Regions from separate parts of the Pseudomonas sp. NY15463 genome, predicted to be linked through region 2. Evidence: predicted binding sites of a transcription regulator. Region 2 holds the regulator's gene; each other region holds the start of a gene.
What was found. The regulator sigma-54, encoded in region 2, starts transcription at its own class of promoters, with help from an activator protein. The targets are predictions, from matches to a motif close to ANTGGCATNNANNTTGCTNT.
Positions count from the first base shown of each region.

Region 1 (5,514 bases), on a different contig from region 2:
ACGATGCCGTGGGCATCGGTGACGTAGATACGGTGGCTGACCTCGGTCTTGGCCAGGCCCCAGATCTGTGCACCAGGGCTGCGCAGGCCGTAGGCCTTGAGCACCTCGGGCAAGCGGCTTTGCCCCAGCGTGCCGTGCTTGACGTCATCGTGGAGGATTTCAGCCAGCAGGTTGGCGGTGTCCACCAGGGTCTCTTCCGAGGACTGACGCACCACCGGGCGGATTTGCTCGCGCACGGTGTTGAGCAAGAAGTAACCGGCCAGCCCGACGAACAGGAAGTACACCAGAAAGATACGGATGCCCAGGCGCATCAGGCGTGTTCCGGGCTGTAGCTGTAGCCCAGGCCGCGATGAGTCTGGATCGGCTCGGCGTCAGCAGCGACCTGGCGCAGCTTGGCGCGCAGGCTCTTGATGTGGCTGTCGATGGTACGCTCGTAGCCCACATCCGAGGCCACGCCCAGGCCATCGAGCAGTTGCTCGCGGCTGAACACCCGGCGCGGTTGCTCCAGCAGGCATTGCAGCAGGCGGAACTCGTGCCGGGTGAGGGTCAGCGCCTGGCCTTGGTAGCGGATGCGCATCGCCAGGGTGTCGAGCTGGAACGGCGATGACTCACCAGCCGGCTCGGGGCGTGGCGCCATGCGCTTGAGGATGGCGCGCACCCGCGCAGCCACCTCGCGCGGACTGAACGGCTTGACCACATAGTCATCGGCACCGATCTCAAGTCCCAGGACGCGGTCGATCTCAGCGTCCCGAGCACTGAGGAACATCACCGGCACCTCGCTGAAACGGCGCAGTTGGCGGCAGGTCTCGAAGCCGCTGATATCCGGCAGACCGATATCCAGAATCACCAGATCTGCGGGGCGCAGGCGCTGCTGTTCGACGGCAGCACTGCCCAGGCTCACCCAATCGGTGCTGTGACCGTCGGCCTGCAGGGCGTAGACCAGGGTGTCGGCGATGGAAGATTCGTCTTCGACGATGAGGATATGGGGCATGGCATCCGGCCTTGCAGGAGCAAAGCTGGATTTTCAGGGGGATTCGACAAAGGTGGCAAGCAGCGCGCTGCGCGCGGTGTTACCCAGCGCTGTGCCCTCAAACAAAACACGCCACGCACAAGGCGCACCATTTAAGTGCGCATAGCCAAAATAACGCCTCTTAAGGGTGCGTTTTCTCCACGCGCCCTCCGCATAGATGCCCGTAAACGCCCCCTTTTATCCCGCACTCGCCATTTTCGGGCACTGGCATGCAATTTGCTCCCTTGTGAGGCAGGTAAGCTTGGCCGACTATCCGCGCCCGGCGACACCCTTTTTCCAGGGCAGCGTTCTGTCGCACCCTAGACCATCCGGAGGACAACATGTCGAAGTCGGTTCAACTCATCAAAGATCATGACGTCAAGTGGATTGATCTGCGTTTCACGGACACCAAAGGCACTCAGCATCACGTGACCATGCCGGCGCGTGATGGCCTGGACGAAGACTTCTTCGAAGTCGGCAAAATGTTCGACGGTTCCTCCATCGCTGGCTGGAAAGGCATCGAAGCATCGGACATGATCCTGATGCCGGTCGACGAAACTGCCGTACTGGACCCGTTCACCGAAGAACCTACCCTGATCATCACCTGCGACATCGTCGACCCGTCGAGCATGCAGGGCTACGATCGCGACCCACGTGCGATCGCCAAGCGCGCCGAAGAGTACCTCAAGAGCACCGGCATCGGTGACACCGTATTCGCAGGTCCAGAGCCAGAGTTCTTCATCTTCGACGAAGTGAAGTTCCAATCCGACATCTCCGGCTCGATGTTCAAGATCTTCTCCGAGCAAGGCTCGTGGATGACTGGCGCTGACGTAGAAGGCGGCAACAAAGGCCACCGCCCAGGCGTCAAAGGCGGCTACTTCCCGGTTCCGCCGTTCGACCACGACCACGAAATCCGTACTGCCATGTGCAACGCACTGGAAGAAATGGGTCAGACCGTCGAAGTTCACCACCACGAAGTGGCAACTGCCGGCCAGAACGAAATCGGCGTCAAGTTCAACACCCTGGTGAAGAAAGCTGACGAAGTACAGGCCCTGAAATACGTCGTGCACAACGTTGCCGACGCCTACGGCCGCACCGCTACCTTCATGCCGAAGCCGCTGTACGGCGACAACGGCTCGGGCATGCACGTGCACATGTCGATCTGGAAAGACGGCAAGAACACCTTCGCAGGCGAAGGCTACGCCGGCCTGTCCGACACCGCCCTGTACTTCATCGGCGGTATCATCAAGCACGGTAAGGCCCTGAACGGCTTCACCAACCCGTCGACCAACTCCTACAAGCGTCTGGTCCCAGGCTTCGAAGCCCCGGTCATGCTGGCCTACTCGGCCCGCAACCGTTCCGCCTCGATCCGTATTCCATACGTCGGCAGCCCGAAAGCGCGTCGTATCGAAGCCCGCTTCCCGGACCCATCGGCCAACCCGTACCTGGCCTTCGCAGCCCTGCTGATGGCTGGTCTGGACGGTATCCAGAACAAGATCCACCCAGGCGATGCTGCCGACAAGAACCTGTACGACCTGCCGCCTGAAGAGGCCAAGGACATCCCGCAGGTTTGCGGCAGCCTGAAAGAGGCCCTGGAAGAGCTGGACAAAGGCCGTGCGTTCCTGACCAAAGGCGGCGTGTTCTCCGACGACTTCATCGATGCCTTCATCGAGCTGAAGAGCGAAGAAGAAATCAAGGTCCGCACCTTCGTGCACCCGCTGGAATACGAGCTGTACTACAGCTGCTGATCCCATCGGCGCCTGGCGCCGGTGACATCAGAAAGACGGCCTTCTTCGGAAGGCCGTTTTTATTTGTACCTACCCGCGTTTCAGAAACTGCCTACAAGCAGTTCCCACACCAGCGACCACACTCAGACCTCCCAGCACAAGGAGATCTGCATGTCTGCCTGCCACGCCCTACGCGCGCTTTGCCTGCCCCTGCTACTGGGCAGTTGCAGCGCCTCGACAGCACCGCACAATGAACTGCTGCCACTGCTCGTCGCCATCGAGCAACGTCTGGAACTGGCACGCTCGGTCGCCCACCACAAATGGGAACACGCCTTGGCCGTGGATGCTCCAGCGCGCGAACAACAGGTGCTCGCACAGGTTCGCCGCGCCGCCCCCGACTACGGCCTGAGTCCCGAACGCGCCGAAACCTTCTTCGCCGACCAGATCGAAGCCAACAAGCTCGTGCAATACGCCCTGCTCGATCGCTGGGCGGCGCGCGGTCAGAACAGCCTGTCGAGCACACGCGACCTGACCCATGAACTGCGCCCGCGACTGGACAGTTTGCAGTTCACCCTGCTCAACGAGCTGGCAGCATTGGACCGCCAGCCGCCAGCGGACTGCCCGCGCGCACTCGCCAACGCACTGATTCGGCGCACCCAGGACCCGCTGCACCACCTGGCCCTGATCCGCGCCACCGGACAGCTGTGCAAAAAACATTGAGGCCGGCAATGCTCTATATTGGTGCATGAAAATCACCAAGCACTCAGGGTGCACACCAAAAAGGGTCGCATGAAACGATAAACCCATGAATCTTGGTCCGAATTTGCGCATTTCGAGGGGTTTATCAGGAAATTCCGCTTCTTTTCGGAGCCTTGGTTTGTTTCTTGCATTTTTTCTGTGAAGAGACTGGCATCAGCGGATTCACCGCATGCGCGGCATTGGCCGCGCCATTGCCTAGCAAGCGCCAAAAGAGGTCAACGACGCCTTATGACCATCAGCGATGCACAGCACCGTCTGCTTCTGGACAACCTGACCACGGCCACGCTCCTGCTCAACGCCGAGCTACGCCTGGAATACATGAACCCGGCGGCCGAAATGCTGCTGGCCGTGAGCGGCCAGCGCAGCCACGGGCAGTTCATCAGTGAACTGTTCACCGAGTCTGCCGAGGCGCTCAATTCACTGCGCCAGGCGGTCGAGCAGGCTCACCCGTTCACCAAGCGCGAAGCCCAGTTGACCTCGCTCACCGGCCAGTCGATCACCGTCGACTACGCCGTCACGCCGATCCTGCATCAAGGCCAGACCCTGTTGTTGCTGGAAGTCCACCCGCGTGATCGCTTGCTGCGCATCACCAAGGAAGAGGCACAGCTGAGCAAGCAGGAAACCACCAAGATGCTGGTGCGCGGCCTGGCCCACGAAATAAAGAACCCGCTGGGCGGCATTCGCGGCGCGGCGCAACTGCTATCGCGGGAATTGCCCAACGACGGTCTGCGCGACTACACCAACGTGATCATCGAGGAGGCCGACCGCCTGCGTAACCTGGTCGACCGCATGCTCGGCTCCAACAAACTCCCCTCGCTGGCCATGACCAACATCCATGAGGTGCTGGAGCGTGTGTGCAGCCTGGTCGAGGCCGAAACCCAGGGCGGCATCACCTTGGTGCGTGATTACGACCCAAGCCTGCCGGATGTGCTGATCGACCGCGAGCAGATGATCCAGGCGGTGCTCAACATCGTGCGTAACGCCATGCAGGCGATCAGCGGGCAGAACGAACTGCGCCTGGGCCGCATCACCCTGCGCAGCCGCGCGGTGCGCCAGTTCACCATCGGCCATGTGCGCCATCGCCTGGTCGCACGCGTCGAGCTGATCGACAACGGGCCAGGAATCGCGCCGGAACTGCAAGACACCCTCTTCTATCCCATGGTCAGTGGTCGCCCGGACGGTACCGGGCTGGGCCTGGCCATCACCCAGAACATCATCAGCCAGCACCAGGGGTTGATCGAGTGTGAAAGCCACCCCGGCCACACCACCTTCTCGATCTTCCTGCCGCTGGAACAAGGAGCCAACGCCTCATGAGCCGCAGTGAAACCGTCTGGATCGTCGATGATGATCGCTCTATCCGCTGGGTGCTGGAAAAAGCCCTGCAACAAGAGGGCATGAACACCCAGAGCTTCGACAGTGCCGATGGCGTCATGGGCCGCCTGGCTCGCCAGCAGCCGGATGTGATCATCTCGGACATCCGCATGCCCGGTGCCAGCGGGCTCGACCTGCTGGCGCAGATCCGCGAGCATCACCCGCGTCTGCCGGTCATCATCATGACCGCCCACTCGGATCTGGATAGCGCCGTGGCGTCGTACCAAGGCGGCGCCTTCGAGTACCTGCCCAAGCCGTTCGACGTGGATGAGGCAGTATCGCTGGTCAAGCGCGCCAACCAGCACGCCCAGGAACAACAGGCCCTGGAAGTACCCCAGGCGTTGACCCGCACCCCCGAGATCATCGGCGAGGCGCCGGCGATGCAGGAGGTATTCCGTGCCATCGGCCGCCTGAGCCACTCCAACATCACCGTGCTGATCAACGGCGAGTCGGGCACCGGTAAGGAGCTGGTGGCTCACGCCCTGCACCGCCACAGTCCCCGTGCGGCCTCGCCGTTCATCGCCTTGAACATGGCGGCGATCCCCAAGGACCTGATGGAGTCCGAGCTGTTCGGCCATGAAAAAGGCGCCTTCACCGGCGCGGCCAACCTGCGTCGCGGTCGATTCGAGCAGGCCGACGGCGGTACGT
Region 1 is NZ_JBLUQD010000003.1:539,400-544,913, reverse strand. It holds gene creC (two-component system sensor histidine kinase CreC) at 1-311, opposite strand, end outside; gene creB (two-component system response regulator CreB) at 311-991, opposite strand; gene glnA (type I glutamate--ammonia ligase) at 1,351-2,757, shown strand; gene aroQ (gamma subclass chorismate mutase AroQ) at 2,908-3,456, shown strand; gene glnL (nitrogen regulation protein NR(II)) at 3,724-4,809, shown strand; gene ntrC (nitrogen regulation protein NR(I)) at 4,806-5,514, shown strand, end outside.
Region 1: the regulator sigma-54 is predicted to act here: its motif matches at 1,234-1,253, upstream of glnA (type I glutamate--ammonia ligase).

Region 2 (5,514 bases):
ATCAACGCCCATAGCGTGCAGTTCACCCCCGAAGGCCAACTGCAGTACGAGATGACCGCCGACAAGGTCGAGCACATGAAGGCCAGCGAAGTCACCGTGGTGACCACGCCCGACCTGCACCTGTACCGTGGCACCCAGTTCCCCTGGCACGTGCAGAGCAAGACCGCCGAGGTCAACCCGGACGGCACCGAGGTCGAGCTGATCGATGCGGTGCGCGTGGCGCGTACCGATGAGAAAAAACGCGAAACCATCATCACCACTACCCGCATGACCGTGTTCCCGCAGAAGGAATATGCGCAGACCGAGCAAGCCGTTAGAATCGACGGCGCCGGTGGCACGACCACGGGCAAAGGAATGAAAGCGTATTTGAAAGAAGGCAGGATGGACCTGCTCTCTAACGTAAGAGGACAGTATGAGGCTCGTTAAAACCATCCCCCTTCTGCTCAGCCTGGGCGTAGCACTGGGAAGCGCGAGCGCCTTCGCCCTGCCGAACGACCGTGACCAGCCGATTCGCATCCAGGCGGACAACGCCCACCTGGACGACAAGCAAGGCGTGGCCACCTATACCGGCGACGTGATCATCACCCAGGGCTCGATGATGATCAAAGGCAACACCGTGACCATGACCCGCGCCGCCAATGGCGACATCGACGTGGTAACCTCGGTGGGCAACCTGGCCTACTTCGAGCAACAGCAGAGCACTGCCAAGCCCGACAAGATGAAAGGCTGGGCCGTGACCATCCAGTACCAGGCCCAGAAAGACCTGGTAGTGCTGACCGATCGCGCCAAAGTCGAGAACGAAGGCAACACCACCGAAGGCGAGAAGATCGTCTACAACACCAAGACCCAGGTGGCGACCGCTGGTCGCGGTGGCAACGTGACCGCACCACGTCAGCGCATCGACATGGTGATCCAACCGAAGAAAAAGGCCGAGTAAATGGCAACCCTCAAAGCCCAGCACCTGGCCAAGAGCTACAAGGGCCGACAAGTCGTGCGCGACGTCAGCCTGTCCATCGACAGTGGCCAGATCGTCGGCCTGCTCGGCCCCAACGGCGCCGGCAAGACCACCTGTTTCTACATGATCGTAGGGCTGGTCCAAGCCGACCAGGGCCGCGTGCTGATCGACAACCACGACGTCAGCCACCAGCCGATGCACGGCCGTGCACAAGCGGGTATCGGCTACCTGCCACAAGAAGCGTCGATCTTCCGCAAGCTGTCGGTGGCCGACAACATCATGGCGATCCTCGAAACCCGCAAGGATCTGGACCGCGAAGGTCGGCGCAAGGAACTCGAAGGCCTGCTGCAGGAGTTCCACATCAGCCACATCCGCGACAACCTCGGCATGAGCCTGTCCGGCGGTGAGCGCCGCCGCGTCGAGATCGCCCGCGCCCTGGCAACGGCGCCAAAGTTCATCCTGCTGGACGAACCGTTCGCCGGCGTCGACCCGATTTCCGTGGGCGACATCAAGCAGATCATCCACCACCTCAAGAACAAGGGCATCGGCGTACTGATCACCGACCACAACGTTCGCGAAACCTTGGACATCTGCGAGACCGCCTATATCGTCAACGACGGCCAGTTGATCGCCGAAGGCGATGCCGAGACCATCCTAGCCAACCAGTTGGTCAAGGAAGTCTACTTGGGGCATGAGTTCCGCCTCTGACCCAGGCCCGCCTGGAGCACTGGCGCAGGCGCCCGATCAGGGCTTAAGTGTTACAGTACTCTAGGCAAACGCTGCATTTTCAGGCATATAACTTGCTTAAAATCGGCGCCCACGCGCCCTACGTAGTAGATGGCGCATGCGCGCCGGCGAACAAGGTATTAAGCCCCTGCCATGAAACCATCGCTCGTCCTAAAAATGGGCCAGCAACTGACGATGACCCCGCAGTTGCAACAGGCCATCCGTCTACTCCAGCTTTCTACCCTGGACCTCCAGCAAGAGATCCAGGAAGCGCTGGAGTCCAATCCGATGCTCGAACGTCAGGAAGACGGCGACGATTTCGACAACAGCGATCCGATGGCGGACAACGTCGAGAACAAACCGGCCTCCGAAGTCCAGGACACCTCCTTCCAGGAAACCGCCAGCAGTACGGAAAACCTTGAAGAAGGCGAGTGGGCCGAACGCATTCCCAACGAACTGCCAGTCGACACGGCCTGGGAAGACATCTACCAGACCAGCGCTAGCAGCCTGCCCAGCAACGACGATGACGAGTGGGACTTCACCACCCGTACCTCGGTCGGCGAAAGCCTGCAAAGCCACCTGCTGTGGCAACTGAACCTGGCCCCGATGTCCGACACTGATCGCCTGATCGCTGTCACCCTGATCGACAGCATCAACAGCCAGGGCTACCTGGAAGACACCCTCGAGGAAATCTGCGAAGGTTTCGACCCGGAGCTGGATATCGAACTGGACGAGGTCGAGGCGGTGCTGCACCGCATCCAGCAATTCGAGCCTGCCGGTATCGGCGCGCGCACCCTGGGCGAATGCCTGCTGCTGCAACTGCGCCAGTTGCCCGCCTCAACGCCCTGGATGGCCGAGGCCCAGCGTCTGGTCACCGATTTCATCGACATGCTCGGCAGCCGCGACTACAGCCAGCTGATGCGCCGCATGAAGCTCAAGGAAGACGAGCTGCGCCAGGTCATCGAACTGGTCCAGACGCTCAATCCACGCCCAGGTTCGCAGATCGAGTCCAGCGAGCCCGAATACGTGGTGCCGGATGTGATCGTGCGCAAGGACAGCGATCGCTGGTTGGTCGAACTCAACCAGGAAGCCATTCCACGCCTGCGGGTCAACCCGCAGTACGCCGGTTTCGTACGACGCGCCGACACCAGCGCTGACAACACGTTCATGCGCAACCAGCTGCAAGAGGCGCGTTGGTTCATCAAGAGCCTGCAGAGCCGCAACGAAACGCTGATGAAGGTGGCCACGCAGATCGTCGAGCACCAACGCGGTTTCCTCGATCACGGCGACGAAGCGATGAAGCCCCTGGTGCTGCATGACATCGCCGAGGCGGTGGGCATGCACGAATCGACCATCTCCCGGGTCACCACCCAGAAGTACATGCACACGCCGCGTGGCATCTACGAACTGAAGTACTTTTTCTCGAGCCACGTGAGCACCGCCGAAGGCGGCGAATGCTCGTCCACGGCGATCCGCGCAATCATCAAGAAACTGGTCGCAGCGGAAAATCAGAAAAAGCCATTGAGTGACAGCAAGATCGCTGGTTTACTGGAGGCACAAGGCATCCAGGTGGCCCGCCGCACCGTCGCCAAGTACCGCGAGTCTTTAGGGATCGCCCCTTCGAGCGAACGCAAGCGGCTGATGTAGCCCCGGGATGTGCCACAGCGTTTCAGTGGCAGGTGTAACACCTGCCTCTTTATGCACGGGCAACAAAGGAGAAGCTGTATGCAAGTCAACATCAGTGGCCAGCATGTAGAAGTCACCCAACCACTGCGCGATTATGTGCTCGAGAAGCTCGCCCGCGTGGAAGGGCATTTCGACAAGATCACCAACGTCACGGTGATCATGAAAGTCGAGAAGCTGCAGCAGAAGGTTGAAGCAACCCTCCAGATTCCCGGTGGCGAAGTAGTCGCCAACGCTGAACACCAAGACATGTATGCCGCGATCGACGCTTTGGCTGACAAGCTCGATCGTCAACTGAAAAAACACAAGGAAAAACAGCAAAGTCTGCTGCAAGGCGCAGCCGCCCGCTGATCCCCCTCATCCATGATCCGACTTGAATCCATTCTGACCCCCGGCCGTTCCCTCGTGAACGTGCCGGGCGGCAGTAAGAAGCGCGCCCTGGAAAAGGTCGCCACCGTGATTGCCGAGCAAGTGCCCGAATTGGAGATGCAGGACGTCTTCGAAAAGCTGGTCGCTCGCGAAAAACTGGGCTCCACCGGCTTCGGTAACGGCATCGCCATTCCCCACTGCCGGCTGGAAGGCTGCACTGCGCCGGTGAGCGCACTGCTGCACCTCGAAGCCCCTATCGATTACGACGCCATCGACGGTGCGCCGGTCGACCTGCTGTTCGTTCTGCTGGTCCCGGAAGCCGCCACCGATGCGCACCTTGAACTGCTGCGCCAAATCGCCAGCATGCTCGATCGCAAGGAGGTCCGCGATCGCTTGCGTGCCGCCGACAGCAGCGAGGCCCTGTTCCAGGTCGTCCTGGACGTACAGAACGAGCATTGACCATGCGCCTGATCATCGTCAGCGGTCGCTCCGGCTCCGGTAAGAGCACCGCACTCGACGTGCTGGAAGACAACGGCTACTACTGCATCGATAACCTGCCCGCAGGGTTATTGCCGCAGTTGGCGGAGAACGCGCTGATCAACACCGAGTTACTGCAACCCAAGGTTGCCGTCTCGATCGATGCGCGTAACCTGCCTAGCCACCTGTCACGCTTCCCGGAACTGCTCGAAGATGCACGCGCCCGGCACATCCAGTGCGATGTGTTGTACCTCGATGCTGATGAAGACACCCTGCTCAAGCGCTTCTCGGAAACCCGTCGCCGCCACCCGCTGACCAACCAGAGCCGCTCGCTGGCCGAGGCGATCCGCGTGGAAAGCGAGTTGCTGGGCCCGATTGCCGACCTTGCCGACCTCAAGATCGACACTACCAGCCTCAACCTGTACCAACTGCGCGACTCGATCAAGCTGCGCCTGCTGAACCAACCTGAGCCAGGCACCGCATTTCTGGTGGAATCGTTCGGTTTCAAGCGCGGCATGCCGGTGGACGCGGACCTGGTGTTCGATGTGCGCTGCCTGCCCAACCCCTACTGGAAGCCGGAACTGCGTGACCATTCAGGCCTCGAACAACCGGTGATCGACTACCTGGCCGCCCAACCGGACGTCGAGGAAATGTTCCAGGACATCTCCAGCTACCTGCTCAAGTGGCTGCCGCGCTTTGCGGCCAGCAACCGCGCCTACGTCACCATCGCCATCGGCTGCACTGGCGGCCATCATCGCTCGGTGTATATCACCGAACGGCTTGGCCAATTGCTCCAGCCTACCCTGAAAAACGTCCAGGTCCGCCACCGCGACCTCTAGCCTACAGGATCCACCCCACGATGCCCGCCCGCGAAATCACCATCATCAACAAGCTGGGCCTGCACGCCCGCGCGGCTGCCAAGTTCGTCGGCGTGGCCGGGCGGTTCCCCTGCCAGGTGCGGGTAGGCCGCGCACCGGACAAGCTGGTGGACGGCAAAAGCATCATGGCCGTGATGATGCTCGCCGCAGGCAAGGGCACCCCGGTGCACCTGTTCACCGAAGGCGAACAGGATGTCGAAGCGATGGACGCGCTGGTCGCGCTGATCGAGAACTTCTTCGACGAAGGCGAGTAATCCACCAGGCTGCTCAAGACAACGCACAGTCCTGTAGGAGTTCACCCAGCCCTGCCGGGCTGCGCTGTCGTGCAGAGAACTGATTTCGCAAGCGCCGCGTACCCTGTGGGGGCGGGCTTGCCCGCGAAGCAGGCGACTCGGTGTATGGCACCGGCTTCGCCGGTGTTCGCGG
Region 2 is NZ_JBLUQD010000002.1:477,935-483,448, forward strand. It holds gene lptC (LPS export ABC transporter periplasmic protein LptC) at 1-426, shown strand, start outside; gene lptA (lipopolysaccharide transport periplasmic protein LptA) at 413-937, shown strand; gene lptB (LPS export ABC transporter ATP-binding protein) at 938-1,663, shown strand; gene ACNFIC_RS06405 (RNA polymerase factor sigma-54) at 1,835-3,328, shown strand; gene hpf (ribosome hibernation-promoting factor, HPF/YfiA family) at 3,407-3,715, shown strand; gene ptsN (PTS IIA-like nitrogen regulatory protein PtsN) at 3,728-4,192, shown strand; gene rapZ (RNase adapter RapZ) at 4,195-5,049, shown strand; gene ACNFIC_RS06425 (HPr family phosphocarrier protein) at 5,070-5,342, shown strand.

Region 3 (5,514 bases), on a different contig from region 2:
CCCACTTCACTCGGCGAGGACGATCCGTGGTATCCGCGCCAGGACACGCCAAAAGCACTCAGCGAACAACGCATGGCGCTGAACAAGGCGGTGATGGCCGCCACGCGCAAAGTCGACAAGGCGCCGTTCATCTGCCGCCCCCACGACTTCAGCGAAGCGGCGCGAGGCGGCGCCGCTTACGCGTTTCGCCAGTACGCCACCGAACAGTATTTCAACCTGGGTGAGCACTGGCGCCAGGTCATCGAACTGTACCTGGCCGGGCACTGGCCAGTCGGTCATGCGCCCGGCAAGCTGATCGTCATCTAGACCACGCCCCGGAACCGATCTCCACGCGCCCCTCGCTGATGCGTACCGCCCATACTGGCAAGGCCTGCTGCGCATCCTCCAGGCAACGCCCGCTGTGCAGGCAAAAGTGCTGCTTGTACAACGGCGCTGCGACGACCGGCTCGCCTTGCAGGTTACCCACCAGACCGCGCCCGATGACATTCGCGCCCGAACGCGGATCGCGGTTGCCCACCGCGTACAGCTCGGGCCCCTGCCCCGGAAGATAGAACAACGCCACCTGCTGCCCGTCATGCCACACCACCACGCCAGAATCGGCCACCAGGTCGCTGACCTGACACACGGTTTGCCAGGCAGTTTGTTTCACTACACGCGCATTGGACTGGTTCATCACACAGCCTCCTCATGGGTTGGGATCAGGTGCAGCGGTACCGCAGGCCGGCGCTGGCCGCGCTCGCGGACGAAATGCACATCGGGATCGGCGCGCTGGTCGTTGACGAAGGTGCGGAAGCGCTTGAGTTTTTCCGGGTCGCTCAAGGCATTGGCCCATTCGCATTCGTACTGCTCGACCACGTGCTGCATCTGCGCCTCCAGCTCTGCGGCCAGGCCCAGGCTATCGTCGATCACCACCTGTTTGAGGTAATCCAACCCGCCTTCGAGATTCTCGCGCCACACCGAGGTACGTTGCAGCTTGTCGGCGGTGCGGATGTAGAACATCAGCACGCGGTCGATCAGGCGCACCAGGGTTTCATCGTCCAGGTCGGTGGCGAACAGCTCGGCATGGCGTGGGCGCATGCCGCCGTTGCCGCACACGTAGAGGTTCCAGCCCTTGTCGGTGGCGATCACGCCAATGTCCTTGCTCTGCGCCTCGGCGCACTCGCGGGTGCAGCCGGATACCGCGAACTTGAGCTTGTGCGGCGAGCGCAGGCCCTTGTAGCGGTCCTCCAGGCGCAGGGCCATGGCCACGCTGTCTTGTACGCCATAGCGGCACCAGGTACTGCCCACGCAGGATTTCACCGTGCGCGTCGACTTGCCATAGGCGTGCCCAGTCTCGAAGCCAGCAGCGATCAACTCACCCCAGATCAATGGCAACTCGTGCAGTTGGGCGCCGAACAGGTCGATACGCTGGCCACCGGTGATCTTGGTGTAAAGGTCGTACTTCTTCGCCACTTGGCCGATCACGATCAGCTTCTCGGGGGTGATTTCACCGCCGGGAATGCGTGGCACCACCGAGTAGGTGCCGTTTTTCTGCATGTTGGCCATGAACGTGTCGTTGGTGTCCTGCAACGGCACCAATGCCGGGTCCATGATCGGCTGGTTCCAGCACGAGGCAAGAATGTTGCCCACCGCAGGCTTGCAGATGTCGCAGCCTACATGGCCCTTGCCGTGGCGCTGGAGCAACTCGGAGAAGGTGCGGATGCCCTCCACCCGCACCAGCGCATAGAGTTCCTGGCGGGTATAGGCGAAGTGCTCGCACAGGCTCTTGTCCACGCTCACGCCGCGCGCGCTCAGCTCATGTTCGACCACCTGCTTGAGCAGCGCCGCACAACCGCCGCACCCACTGGCAGCCTTGGTGCAGGCCTTGACCGAGGCCAGATCGCCACAGCCGCCGTCGATGGCCGCACACACCGCGCCCTTGCTGACGTTGTGACACGAGCAGATGGTCGCGCTGTCGGGCAACGCATCGGCGCCCAGCGCTGGCGCGCCGGTGCCTTGTGGCAAGATCAGCGCAGCCGGGTCGGCGGGCAGCTTGATGCCGTTCTGGGCGTATTGCAGCAGGGTGTCGTAGTAGCTGTTATCGCCCACCAACACCGCGCCGAGCACATGCTTGCCGCTGGCATCCACCACCAGACGGCGGTAGCCGGCGCTGGCTTCGTCGATGAAGCGGTAACTGCGCGCGCCCGGCGTGGCAGCGTGCGCATCGCCAATCGAGCCTACATCCACGCCGAGCAGCTTGAGCTTGGTCGACATGTCCGCACCGGTGAAGGCCACAGGCGCCTCGCCCACCAGCAGCCCGGCGAGGTTGCGGGCCATGGCGTAGCCGGGGGCGACCAGGCCAAATACGCTACCGTTCCACGATGCGCACTCACCGATGGCGAAGATCTGCGGGTCGCTGGTGGTGCAATGGTTGTCGATCACCACCCCGCCACGCGCGGCGATTTCCAGACCGCAGGCGCGGCCCAGGGCATCTTGCGGGCGGATGCCGGCGGAAAACACCACTAGGTCAGTTTCCAGGTATTCACCGCCGTCGAAGTTCATACGGTAGCGGTAGTCTGAGCCCGTACTGATCGACTGGGTGGCGCGGGACAGGTGCACCCCCACGCCCAGCGCTTCGATCTGCGCCTTGAGCGCAGCGCCGCCTTCGGCATCCAACTGCACCGGCATCAAGCGCGGGGCGAACTCCACCACATGGGCTTCGAGCCCCAGCGACTTCAGCGCGTTGGCCGCTTCCAGTCCCAGCAGGCCACCGCCCACCACTACGCCGCGGCGCGCACTGCCAGCGGCGGCACGAATGGCATCGAGATCGTCGAGGGTGCGGTAGACCAGGCGGGCGTCGCCGGCCGAACCTTCGATCGGAGGCACGAACGGGTAGGAGCCGGTGGCCAGCACCAATTGGTCGTAGGCATAGCGGCCTTGCTCGGTGACCACCTCGCGGCGTTCGCGGTCGATCTGCATCACCGCCTCGCCCAAGTGCAGGTGCACACCGTTATCGCCATAGAACCCTTGTTCGCACAGGGCCAGGGTTTCAGCGCAGCTGCCAGTGAAGTACTCGGACAGGTGCACACGGTCGTAGGCGCGCTGGCGCTCCTCACCGAATACATGCAGCTCGAAGCGCCCCAGGGCGCCTCGTGCCACCAGTTGTTCGACGAAGTGGTGACCGACCATGCCGTTGCCGACGATGACCAGTCGCCCCCGTGGTGTGCCGTTCGCTGTTGCCTTCATAGCCGATCCTCGATCACGGAAAACAAAAAGGCGCCTGGAGCCGAAGCTCCAGGCGCCTTTGCCTGTACTCATCAGTGTGAGGCCCCTGGGCGATCGCCGTTGATCGATGGGGCTGTTGTAGCTGGGGTGAAGCAGGGAGTGTGCCAATTGCCCCATAAAGCGCTATCGGTGTTGGTTTCTTCGCGGGTAACCCGCTCCTGCAGGGCCTGCACAGCACCTGTGGAAGCGGGGTTACCCGCGAAGAAGCCAACGTGCATTCAAGGCAAAACGCACAACCTCGGTGCACGTCTCACCAATCCAGAGCACTCAATACACGTCGCGCCGATAGCGCATGTTCCTGCGCAGCCCCTCCACGTAGGCCGCCGCCGCATCGGCATCCAACGCCCCGTGCTCGGCGACCAGTTGGTGCAGCGCGGCATCGACATCCCGGGCCATACGCTGGGCGTCGCCACACACATACACATAGGCGCCCGCCTGCAACCACTGCCACAGCTCGGCGCCGTACTCCAGCAAACGCTGCTGCACGTAGACCTTCTCGGCCTGATCGCGGGAGAACGCCGTACTCAGGCGCAGGTGCCCAGTGGCTTCCCAGGCCTGCAACTGCTCGCGGTAGTAAAAGTCGCACGCCGCCTGCTGCTCACCGAAAAACAGCCAATTGCGCCCGCTGGCCCCGCGCACCTGGCGTTCTTCGAGAAAGCCGCGAAACGGCGCGATACCGGTGCCAGGGCCAATCATGATGATCGGCGTGGCATCGTCCTCAGGCAGTTGGAAATGCCGCGACGGCTGCGCGAAGATGGCCACTGCGCTGCCCTCGGCGCGGTCGGCGAGAAACGTCGAGCACACGCCCTTGCGTTGGCCATGGCGTACGGTGGACATGGTCAGGTGCACTTGGCCAGGGTGGGCGGCGGGGCTGGAGCTGATGGAGTACAGCCGTGGCTGCAGAGGCGGCAGCAACGTCAGCCAGCTGGCCAGCGGTAATCGTTGGGGAAAGGCGTGCAGTACGTCGGCCAGTTGCCGCCCCCACAGCCAGGCCTTGAGTTCGGCCTTGGCCTCTGGTTGCAGCAGCCGACGCAGCTCGGCGTGGTCCTGGCTAAGGGATGCCAGTTGCGCCATGTTCACCTGGGCAATGTCCAGGTGACGCTCCAGCGCGGTCGCCAGGGGCATCGGCGCGTGCCCCTTGAGTTCGACTTCAACGTGACCATCGAAGCCCATCAACCCCAGCAGCTCTTCGACCAGCGCCGGGCAGTTGCGCGGCCACACCCCCAGGGCATCGCCGGGCCTGTAGGTAAAACCACTGTCGCCAAGGTCGAACACCAACTGGCGGGTTTCCTTGTTGGAGCCGGGGCCATTGAGCAGGCGGTTTTCCACCAGCGGCGCCAGCAGCGGCTGGCGCTTGCTGAAAGCCGCACCCGGCGCTGACGTATCGGCGGCAGGTAGCGCGGTGCCCAGCTGCTTCGACAACTTCTCCAGCCAGCCGGCGAAGGCCTCGTCGAAGTCAGGCTCACAATCGACCCGCTCCAGCAGACGACGGGCACCCAGCGCGTCAAGGCGCTGATCGAGCTTGCGCCCAAAACCACAGAACTGGTCGTAGCTCGAATCCCCCAATGCCAGCACGGCGTAGGGCAACGCCGCGCAGTGACTCCCCTGCTCGCCTTGCAACGCTTGCCAGAACGCCGCGCCACTGTCGGGGGCATCGCCATCGCCGAACGTACTGGCGATCAACAGCACGCTGGCGGCTCCCTGCAACTGCGCAGGCGCAACCTCCTCCATGCTGCTGAGTTCGACGTTCAAGCCAGTGGCGCGCAGGTGTTCGGCGCAACGCTCGGCCAAGGCTTGGCCGTTGCCCGTCTGGGAGGCCCACAGGATGCGATGGACAGGCGTTGCCGTGGCCGCCAGGGTGGTACTGCTCGGCTGTGCGAACAGGCCAGCCAGCAGGCCATCGACGAACAGTCGTCGGCTCGGCGCCAGCGGTGCGCTGGCCGGCAGGCTCGGCACCCCCTCGGCACGCGCCTGGCCCAAGCCGAGTAGAAAGCCCTGCAGGTAGTGGCGCTCCTCTTCGGCCAGCACCGGTACCGGTAGTGTATCCAGGCCAAGCAAACGGGACAGGGTGGAGGTCGGCATAGCGGCAGGCTCCGTGGCGGGGGGCAGTTCAAGGGTTTCGATACGCTCGCCGGCAACCCGCTCCAAGGCCACCGCGCAATGCTTGAAGGCCGGTTGCAGCGACGTCGGGTCGACCGCATCGCAGGTCAGCGCATTGATCGCCAACTGCTCGCCGTACAGGTCGTTCCA
Region 3 is NZ_JBLUQD010000010.1:113,225-118,738, reverse strand. It holds gene ACNFIC_RS22710 (hypothetical protein) at 1-306, shown strand, start outside; gene nirD (nitrite reductase small subunit NirD) at 299-673, opposite strand; gene nirB (nitrite reductase large subunit NirB) at 673-3,225, opposite strand; gene ACNFIC_RS22695 (molybdopterin-dependent oxidoreductase) at 3,532-5,514, opposite strand, start outside.
Region 3: the regulator sigma-54 is predicted to act here: its motif matches at 3,354-3,373, upstream of nirB (nitrite reductase large subunit NirB).